One region of the Rhodoligotrophos appendicifer genome, then DNA from elsewhere that is predicted to be linked to it. Evidence: riboswitches for the same ligand, from Rfam matches in the RefSeq annotation. Region 1 holds a riboswitch; each other region holds the start of a gene.
What was found. Region 1 has a riboswitch for cobalamin ahead of FKM97_RS02205 (CbtB domain-containing protein). Riboswitches for the same ligand answer to the same signal wherever they lie in the genome.
Positions count from the first base shown of each region.

Region 2: linked by a shared signal. The riboswitch ahead of FKM97_RS27280 (DUF1636 family protein) and the one ahead of FKM97_RS02205 (CbtB domain-containing protein) in region 1 are both predicted to bind cobalamin.
Region 3: linked by a shared signal. The riboswitch ahead of FKM97_RS14865 (TonB-dependent receptor plug domain-containing protein) and the one ahead of FKM97_RS02205 (CbtB domain-containing protein) in region 1 are both predicted to bind cobalamin.

Region 1 is NZ_VHKL01000001.1:469,332-472,604, forward strand. Features, by position in the region: gene FKM97_RS02195 (SLC13 family permease) at 1-906, opposite strand, end outside; gene FKM97_RS02200 (histidine phosphatase family protein) at 1,058-1,621, opposite strand; cobalamin riboswitch at 1,675-1,840, shown strand; gene FKM97_RS02205 (CbtB domain-containing protein) at 1,843-2,052, shown strand; gene FKM97_RS02210 (CbtA family protein) at 2,065-2,811, shown strand; gene FKM97_RS02215 (hypothetical protein) at 2,989-3,273, shown strand, end outside.
Region 2 is NZ_VHKL01000013.1:29,106-32,378, forward strand. Features, by position in the region: gene FKM97_RS23405 (cobyric acid synthase) at 1-451, opposite strand, end outside; gene cobO (cob(I)yrinic acid a,c-diamide adenosyltransferase) at 456-1,067, opposite strand; gene cobU (bifunctional adenosylcobinamide kinase/adenosylcobinamide-phosphate guanylyltransferase) at 1,069-1,587, opposite strand; cobalamin riboswitch at 1,639-1,847, shown strand; gene FKM97_RS27280 (DUF1636 family protein) at 1,919-2,362, shown strand; gene cobW (cobalamin biosynthesis protein CobW) at 2,359-3,273, shown strand, end outside.
Region 3 is NZ_VHKL01000006.1:170,365-173,637, forward strand. Features, by position in the region: gene FKM97_RS14865 (TonB-dependent receptor plug domain-containing protein) at 89-2,104, opposite strand; cobalamin riboswitch at 2,218-2,415, opposite strand; gene FKM97_RS14870 (alpha/beta hydrolase) at 2,439-3,273, opposite strand, start outside.

The DNA of each region.
Region 1 (3,273 bases):
CTCATCCACCTCGAGAAGGCGGTCGCTGGAGAGCTGGAGGCCCCCTTGCAGGATCAGGCGATCCAAGGCGTCCTGCTTTCCCTCGATCATGATGATGTCGTTTTCCCTCAACTGGGCATCCGGCAGAGAGGGCAGCTCCTTCTCCTTTCTGACAATGGCATTGATTCTTGCATCGCCGCCGGAGAGCTTTTGAAGTTCAGCGACCGTCTTTCCCACCATTTTTGAGGAGGAAGGCAGCAGCGCTTCAGTCATGTAATTCTTGATATCGATGGCAGTTTCGACACCACCTGCGCCGCCTGACCGGAGGGGCAGCAGGCGGTAGCCAACGACCAGGAAGAGGATGCCGGCGACGGTGAGGGCTGCCCCGACGGGGGTGAAATCGAACATGCTGAACGGCGTGCCTGTCATTTCCTCTCGAAGCCGCGAGACAATGATGTTGGGCGACGTGCCGACCAAGGTCATCAGGCCTCCGAGCAAGGCGCCGAATGCCATGGGCATCAAGAAGATGGAGACCGACACCTTCGATCGGTTCGCCATTTGGAATGCCACCGGGAGCATGATTGCTAGAGCACCGATGTTTTTCACGAACGCAGACAGCACAGCAACAGTCGTCACCAAGAGGAAGAGCTGCGTCGGAACACTGCGGACCTGCGGAAACAGCCTGTGAACAACAAGATCCATGATTCCAGTCCGCGAAATGATCGCGCTAACGACTAAAGCGCTGGCGACGATGATCACGATGTCGTCGCTGAAGCCTGAAAAGGCACGGTCATACGGGACGATACCCACGGCGACGGCGGCCAGCAGCGCCATGACCGCGACGAGGTCATAACGAACTCGCCCCCAAACCATGAGAGCCATCATGATCGCGATGGTGGCAAAGGCCGCGATTTGATCGAATGTCACCGAGCCGCTCCTAAATCATTGGCTGGAGCTGAACGCGGCAGGGCGTGAATCAGTCCCGACAAAAGGTCACGATACTTATAATCTTGCTGAGACGATGTGGAGAATGCGTCGGCCGGTCCCCTTTCTTTTTTCGGGGATAAGAGAAGGAACGCTAGCGCAAATTTCCAGCCCGAAAATGCCACCGCCTCCCGTCGCTCCGAAACTCGATAACTCCGAGGGGCTCTATATCGATGTGCCAGAAGGCTTTGCTCGGCGCGTTGAGCACGTCCAGAACGGCCGCCCGCATAACTGCGGAGTGGGTGATCGCCACGATTCGCTCACGGCGAGACACGAGCGTCTTAAGCCAAGCTGACACGCGCAGGCACACAGCGGATAGAGACTCCCCGCCATGCGGAGCAGCATTCATATCCCTGAGCCATTTTTCCAGGGCGACCGGATCCTCGGTATGAAGGTCCGCCAGCTTGCGACCGGCCCAGCGACCGTAATCGCAATCCCTGAGATCGTCGACCGGCAGGGCATCGAGAGAAAGAGCCTCAGAAGTCTGAAGCGCCGCCACAGCAGGGCTTCTATAGGCCACGGTGGCACGCAGGGGCTCCTTTCCCAGGACGCCGGCGGCCTCCATGGCGCGAACCTCCAGCGGCTCGTCATTCGGAAAGGCTGAGCTCTTCACCGCCGCAGTGGTGCCCTGGCAAATAAAGGTGAGACGAGCGGACATACGGATCCCTGCTAATGACGATCGATGGTTCTAAAGCTGATCAGATTGACAGGATTCCCCTCCATCGATACTGTTCCTCCTACCTAAGAGACGGGAAATCGGTGAAAATCCGATACGGTCGCGCCACTGTAACCTAAGCGGTTCGCCTCCGCTCCGGAAGTCAGACCCCTGATCGAAGTCGATGCCTCTAAGACGGGACGCAGTATCCCAGGAGCAGTTATATGGCCGATATCGCACTTGAACCGCATGTTCGTCCCGCGCCTTTGCCCGTCGGCGAAATTATGCCTTGGGCTGTCTTTGCCGGGCTTGTTCTTCTGATCGCGCTCTATTTCATCAGTGCGGAAGATGGTGCAACGGCTCTCTTCTCAGGCGGCTACATACACGAATTCCTTCACGATGGTCGCCATCTCCTTGGTTTTCCCTGCCACTGAGGAGCGCCCGACATGGTTGGAAGTCTTTTACTGCGCGGCATGATAGCCGGCGTAATCGCCGGAATTATTGCCTTTGGCTTCGCCCGCTTCTATGGCGAGCCCCAGATTGATCACGCAATCGCTTTTGAAGAACTCATGAGCGCGACCGAAGCCGATGCTTCGGAGCCGGAGCTGGTCAGCCGTGCCACGCAGGCAGGCATCGGCCTCTTTACCGGACTTGTGATCTATGGTGCGGCGGTCGGCGGACTTCTGTCCCTGGTCTTCGCCTTCACTTATGGCAGGATCAGCTCTCTCAGCGCCCGGGGCACTGCAGCGCTGCTTGCGCTGGGTGCATTCATCGCCATGGTCCTGGTGCCAGACCTGAAATACGCGCCCAATCCCCCAGCCGTCGGCAGCCCCGACACGATCGGCGCGCGGACACAGCTCTTCTTCATCATGCTCGTAGTTTCTCTGCTGACGATGGCCGCAGCAGTCACGATTACGCGTCGCCTTTGGACCTCGCAAGGGGCGTGGAACGCAGCCCTTGCAGGGGGCCTGTTCTTTGTCGCCGTCATCGCAGCGGTCCAGTACGCCATGCCCGACATCAATGAAGTTCCCGAGCAGTTCTCCGCCTTGGTGCTCTGGCGCTTTCGTCTCGCTTCCATCGGCATGCACGCGATCTTGTGGACCGTCCTTGGTATTCTCTTTGGCATCTTGGCGGAACGGACGCTGGCCGATCGTTCAAGCAGCCGATACGCCCCTCGCCCGGCCCTTCGCTAGGGTATGCAGGAGGCGGGAAAGCCAGATGTCAATTCGCCGGGCGCTTGGGCCCGGCTTCTACCAGGATTGCTGAGTATCCTCCTGCTCTTGATGGTTTCTGTGCCCTCAGCCCGTGCTCACAGCCTCGGGGCGCAGAACCATTCCGGCCTGCCCGTCCCTAATCTCACGCACGGTCAGATGGCCGTTATCGCCGACCACAGGAGCGCAATCCTCGCAGTCGCATCGCGTCAGTCGATAACCGACGAGACCTTCAGGCGGCTGCTGAACTACGCGAACATCCAGTACAGCTACTGCCTGTGGGGCATAGTGCCAGGCAGTGTTGAAGACGAGAACAGTCCCTTCAATCATTGCTCCCACGCCTATCTGGCCGCGCTCAAGGCTCTGCTTCTCCACCTCACGGAAGATGGAAACAATCAGGCTGCAGTCACACTGGCAGGGGCCATTGAACTCGACATGTTGAGG
Region 2 (3,273 bases), on a different contig from region 1:
AGCCCATATTGGCGATGTCGTCCTGACGAAGGTTGATTTCAGATGCGCTGCCCGCACCTTCAACGAGGACGAGATCCGCCTGAGCTTGCACCAGCGCGAAGCTATCCATGACCGCCGGCATGAGTTGACTCTTCAAAGCCTGGTATTGCTTCGCAGTCGCGTTCCCCCACACTTTTCCTTGAACGACAATTTGAGAGCCAATATCGCTTTGCGGTTTCAGCAGAACGGGGTTCATGTGCACAGACAATGGCTTACGCGCCGCTTTTGCCTGTAGAGCTTGCGCCCTGCCGATTTCTCCGCCGTCCACGGTAACGGCTGCATTGTTCGACATATTCTGCGGCTTGAAGGGGATTACGCTTTTGCCCCGATTGGCGAACGCTCTCGCCAATCCGGCCACAATCAACGATTTTCCAACATTGGATCCGGTGCCCTGGAACATGATCGCGGCCATGGGCTTAGAACTCGATTCCAGCCTGTGCTTTTACACCCGCCGCGAAATGATGCTTCACCTGCCCCATCTCGGTGACGAGATCAGCCATGTCCACGAGGTCCTTCGGAGCATTGCGCCCCGTCACCACAACGTGGAGATCCGCCCGCCGTTCAGTTAGCGCCGTCAGGATGGGAGCGAGAGCCAGATAGTCATACCGAAGAACGATGTTGAGCTCGTCCAGGATAAGCAGCCTGATGGTTTGGTCCTTCATGAGAGCCACCGCTTGGTCCCATGCAGCCTGAGCCGCAGCAATGTCACGCCCTCTGTCCTGGGTCTCCCAGGTGAACCCTTCCCCCATGGAGTGCCACTCGATGAGGTCTCGAAAATGGGTCAACATCTCCCGCTCGCCAGTCGACCAAGCGCCTTTGATAAACTGCACCACCCCGACCCGGCCGCCATTCCCCATCATTCTGAGAGCCAGGCCGAATGCCGCAGTCGATTTTCCTTTCCCCGGACCCGTGTGAACGATCAGAAGGCCTTTTTCAGCAATCGTCTTGGACGCAACCTCCGCATCCTGGATCGCCTTGCGCTTTGCCATCTTTGCCTTATGGCGATCCGCATCGGTAAATGTGTTCACGTCATTTGACTTTCATTGGAAGACCCGCCACCAGAAGAATGACCTGGTCCGCGATCGCTGCCATTCGTTGATTGAGCCGGCCCGCTTCGTCGCGAAAGGATCTCGCTAGCGCATTGTCGGGGACGATCCCCAGCCCGACCTCATTAGATACAAGCACCGTGGGTGCTTCTCGAGCCTTGAGCGCCCCCTCCAAATCCCCGTAAGCCTTTTCGAGGCGATGATTTCCTAACATCAGATTAGTGAGCCACAAGGTCAGACAATCCACGAGGACGGCTTGGGTGAGAGGGACTGATCGAACGGCCAATGCCAGATCGACTGGCGCCTCCAAAGTGATCCAGCCTGCTCCTCGCCTCGACCGATGTTGATCTATCCGTGTCTGCATCTCGTGGTCTGCTGCCTCAGCAGTCGCCAAATAGCACCACGGCGCTGGCGAGTCCTGGACCAACTTTTCCGCATAAGTGCTCTTGCCCGAACGGGCACCACCGAGCACAAGCGTGAGGAGGAGGTTTGCAACTTGCAACTCTGTATACCTAAGTCGGAGCTTGGCGGATTGACAGTCCCGTCAGAATGGTCATACCTAACCTTGGACGGTTCTTCCACACTAGGAAGATGAAAAGGGAATTCAGTGGCGTTGAAGGGAACTTCGACCATGCTGAAGCTGCCCCCGCAACTGTAAGCGGAAAGCCTGTGCTAGCGCCACTGACGAGTTTGTCGGGAAGGCAAGTACGAGAGGCGATTGTATCCGCGAGCCAGGAGACCTGCCGTCCTATGTGGTCCGATAGCTGGACGGGGTGTGTCAGCGGCGGGCAGCATCGAATCTGATGCTGGGATCCCCTGGATCATCGCGACTGATGCCACCCCGAGCGACCGGCGATGAAGGGCTGCATCAGAAAGTGACCAAAGCGAAACTCCATATTTGCGTGACCTGCAAATCGTCGCTCCCGGCTGACGCTGAGGCAAAGAATGCTGTCGGCCGTCAGCTTTATGAAGCAATGCGCTCTCTTGCCGGTGATTTCGGAGACGACGCGCCAGTGGAAGTGCGCCCGGTGGCATGCTTGGCAAATTGTGATCACGCCTGCTCGGCAAGCATATCCGCCACGGGAAAGTGGACCTATCTCCTGCGCGACCTGAATGCGGAGATGGCTGCGGATCTGATGACCTATTGTGAAACCTATCAGCGGTCGGAGACGGGCAACGTGTTTAGGTCTCGAAGACCGTCTTCAATGCACAGCTCGATCGCCGGAAGAGTGCCTTCCACGGGAATGATCTTGCCGAACACGGAGTTTACCGAATGAACATTTTGGCAGAGAAGATTCCAACGACGGTCATCACCGGCTTTTTAGGGGCTGGAAAGACAACGCTCGTGCGGCATTTGCTTGAGAATGCAGGGGGCCGACGCCTAGCGCTTATCGTGAATGAGTTTGGTACCGTTGGAGTGGATGGCGAAATCCTTCGGGGCTGCGGCATCACCTCATGCCCGGAGGAAAACATCGTCGAGCTATCTAACGGCTGTCTGTGTTGCACGGTGGCGGATGAGTTTTTGCCAACGATGGAAGCATTGCTGAACCGGTCGGAGCCCCCTGAGCATATTTTGATCGAAACATCGGGTCTCGCATTGCCCAAGCCGCTTCTCAAGGCGTTTGATTGGCCGACCGTGCGGTCTCGGATAACCGTTGACGGTGTTATTGCCGTCGTCGACGGACCCGCAGTAGCTGAGGGACGGTTTGCCGATGACCCCGAAGCCATCGCGCTGCAACGTCAGGCCGATGACAGCCTCGATCACGACAATCCTCTGGAAGAGGTCTATGAAGACCAGATCAACGCAGCGGATCTCATCATCATCAACAAGATTGACTTGATGGACGAAGCCACGCTGTCCCGGGTTAAGAGTGAAATCGCGTCGGCTACTCCGCGCGCAATCAAGATCCTGACGACAACGGAATCAAAGGTAGATGTGGCCATTCTCCTCGGCATGGGTGCCGGTGTGGAGGACGACTTGGCCGCCCGACCCTCTCATCACGACGGGCTCGATGATCATGAGCATGATGATTTTGATAGTTTTATTCTGACAGTTCCTCAGCAGCGCGCTCCCGAGACCCTTCTTCTTCAACTTCAGAAGGCGGCTGAAGCTCATGATATCCTCAGAATAAAGGGCTTCATCGGGATAGACGGTAAACCGCTTCGCCTTCTCATTCAGGGGGTGGGC
Region 3 (3,273 bases), on a different contig from region 1:
GAGACGACCCGTTGCGGAGCCGCAGCGGCGCTCGATGCAAGGCAGATAAGAGCAAGCCCCGCCAACAGCTTTTGAATTGATGTTCCCATCAGAAGGTAAGCCTGACGCCGGCATATCCGCCAAAACCCAACGTGCCGTAACCCCAAACCTCATAGTATTTCTGGTCGAGAATATTCTCGAGACGGCCATAGAACTGCAGATTGTCGTTGATTTTGTAGGAACCCGCGATATTTACTAATGTATAATCCTTGAGATTTATGGTGTAACGCTCGCTGTAGTCAGCGTTATAGACCCAATCCTTCTGTTCACCATTGTAGTCAACGCCAATATTAAGCTGCGCCTTGTTGTCCAGGAACACATAATTGACGTCGAGACTGGCGATGTTTTTTGGCCGCCGCACCAATGTGTCGCCATTGGCATCCTCACCATCCGTATAGGTGTAAGACGCCCGCACCGTGAGGTTTGCCATCGGCGTGACACTGACTCCGAGCTCGACGCCATCAATCTTCGACGTGCCCGGCAGATTGATGGAGGTCTGGCCGGATCCCGTAATCAGGTCAGTGATCCGCTGGTTGAAATAGGTGAAGTCGAGTGTCCCCCAGCCGAACAGAGGCTGATCGAAGCCGGCATCCCATCCCTCGGCGGCCTCCGGCTTCAGGTCCGGATTACCGCGGTAATTGTTGGTGAACCCGTAGAGTTCGAACAGGGTCGGATTCTTGACGCCCGTTCCATACGAGCCTCGGAGCTTCGTGCCTGATGGTGCGATGACATAGGCTGCCGTCGCTCGATACGTCGTCGCATCCTTGAAGACGTCATTGTCGTCATGCCGGACACTGCCGGTAATCGACAGATCCTTGAAGAAACGCGCTTGATACTGTCCCACGAAGCCGGTTGTACCGATCGTCTCGTCGAAACTCGACCAGATGCTTTTGGAGATCGCTCTGTCCTCGTCACGCTCGACGGCAAACGTCAGCGTATGGCTCGCATCCAGGAGTGAAGGCGTGGTGAAGAAGAGGTTGGACTGGTAATCGAGCCGGCTGCGCTCGCCGTCATAGCTGCTGGTCACCATCCGCGGATCAAGATCGCGATAGGCCCGGTTCTGATCCGTATAGGCGAACCCGGCGATCTGTTCCCAATGACCGTCGAGGAGTACAAGTCGCGCCTGGGCGCGCGTGAAGAATTGCTCGCCCTTCACGTCCTGGAGCGAATCGACCGGTCCCGTATGGCCGTATTTTGGATAGAACATCTCCGAATCGAGATCGGTCCTGTTGGCCGTATAGCGGACCACGGCGGAGAGATCCAAAGTGTCGGTTAAACTGTAGCCGCCCTTGGCGAAGACAGTAGCGTTGCTGTAGCTGTCCTTCTCCGTGTTGCCGAGCCGAGTGCTCGCCGCGGAAATGCCCTCGGTCTGAAATCCTGATGCACTGGCGATGAACCTGTATCGGTCGGTGCCGCCGCTCACCGAGGCGTTGCCGTCGATGGTGCCGAACGCGCCGCCTTCGACCCGCGCCGCTGTCCGCACCTGACCCTCGCCACGCCGGATGATGATGTTGATGACGCCGCCCACGGCGTCCGAGCCATAAAGCGCACTTTGCGGCCCGCGCAGCACTTCGATGCGCTCGATGTCGTCGGCGAGCAGCTGCGCGAAGTCGAATTCGGATCCGGCTGCGGGGTCGTTCACCTCGACACCGTCGATGAAGACCTTGGTCTGGTTGCCCTCCGAGCCTCTGATCCGCACCTGGGTGAACTGCCCCACCGGCCCGGTCCGATTGACGGCGACCCCTGGGACTTGCCGCAATGCTTCGGACACGAATTTGATCTGCTGCTCGCGAATCTCCTCACCGGTGATGATGGTGACGGCGCTCCCGACCTGTGAAAGGGGCGTCTCCACGAGATTGGCTGTCACCGAGATCTCGGGCAGGTCGACATTGCCTCCAGAGGTGAGATCGGCATCCTGCGCCTTGGCGCTGGCGATCCCGGCGAGCAACGCGGTGAGCACCACGCACACGGAGGTCCGGATGGGGACGACAGTGTTGGGTATGGGGCAGGAAGGAGTTGAAAGGCACTCCGGTGCGGAGTCCTTGCGGACGATGAGCAGGAACATGAAACCTCGAGCGGCACGCGGCCTTGTGGCACGTCACCGCGATCGAGATATCGCCGCTTCCGGATGGAGAACGGCAGACCTACCCACCGAGACACCCCGCCCGATGTGATCGCGTGTGACCACGGTTGACGGCAGGTCTCCTGACTTGCGGGTCGTTGTCGTTCCGTCGCCTTCCCAGAGCTTTTGGCTCCAGTGGCCTATGACGGACAACTCGCCGCTTACAGTTGCGGGGGCAGTCCCGGCGTTGGGGCAAGCCCCGCACCGTGTTCCCTATTGAGCCTCAAAGAGGCACCGTCACAGGCGACAATGTTCGGCCGCTCTCGCTGAGTCAATCCTAGATCTTCATGAGGTTGAACAAGGCGCGGCTGACCTGGGTGTCGGGTCTGTCGAGCTGCCTGGGTTCGGTGAAGTGGTTGGCGGTAAAGACTTCCGTTCGGCTCTCCAGCCGCCCCATGCCCTCAAGCGCACTCGCAAACGTCATCGATTGCCGGCGAAATTCGGGGCTCTCCGAGACGGCCCATGTCACCGCAACGGGACAGGCGATTCGATCGAGATGACGCATGGCACTTGCGGCCGCCTGCTCGGCCGGGGTGATGTTGACATATCGGCCGCGCGACGACAGCATAGCGGGATAGAGATCATACATCCCGCTCATCACCAGAGCGCCTTTGACCGTATCCGCAGGCAGCCCGCGCTTTTCCCAGTCAGTGATCAGCACGCAGCTGGTGAGATGCGCACCCGATGAGTGGCCCGCAATATAGATACGATCAGGGTCGCCGCCGAAGCTCCCGGCATTGCGAGCGGTCCAGGCGACCGCTTCCCGGCACTGTTCGATCATTACCGGCAACCGGACGTCTTTCACCGTGTTGAAGTCCGGCGCCAAAAAGGCCGCCCCGCGTCCGACCACGGTGGGGGCGGGAAAGGACGCATCGAGCCGCGAGTTGAACAGCCACGCGCCCCCGTGGAAATAGACGAGTATCGGCGCGCCCTTCGCGGTGGCGGGTGTGAAGATGTCGATCAACTCGATCTCGGCGGGACCATAATGCTCGGTGCGCGGCGGCATCCGCGAGCGCACCTCCGCACTGACCCGTCGGTCGTCAAGCTGCAGCTCGTTGAGCGTCGGCGCCCAATAAGACTGGTCATAGGCCTCATCCAGCTGTGTCTGGTCG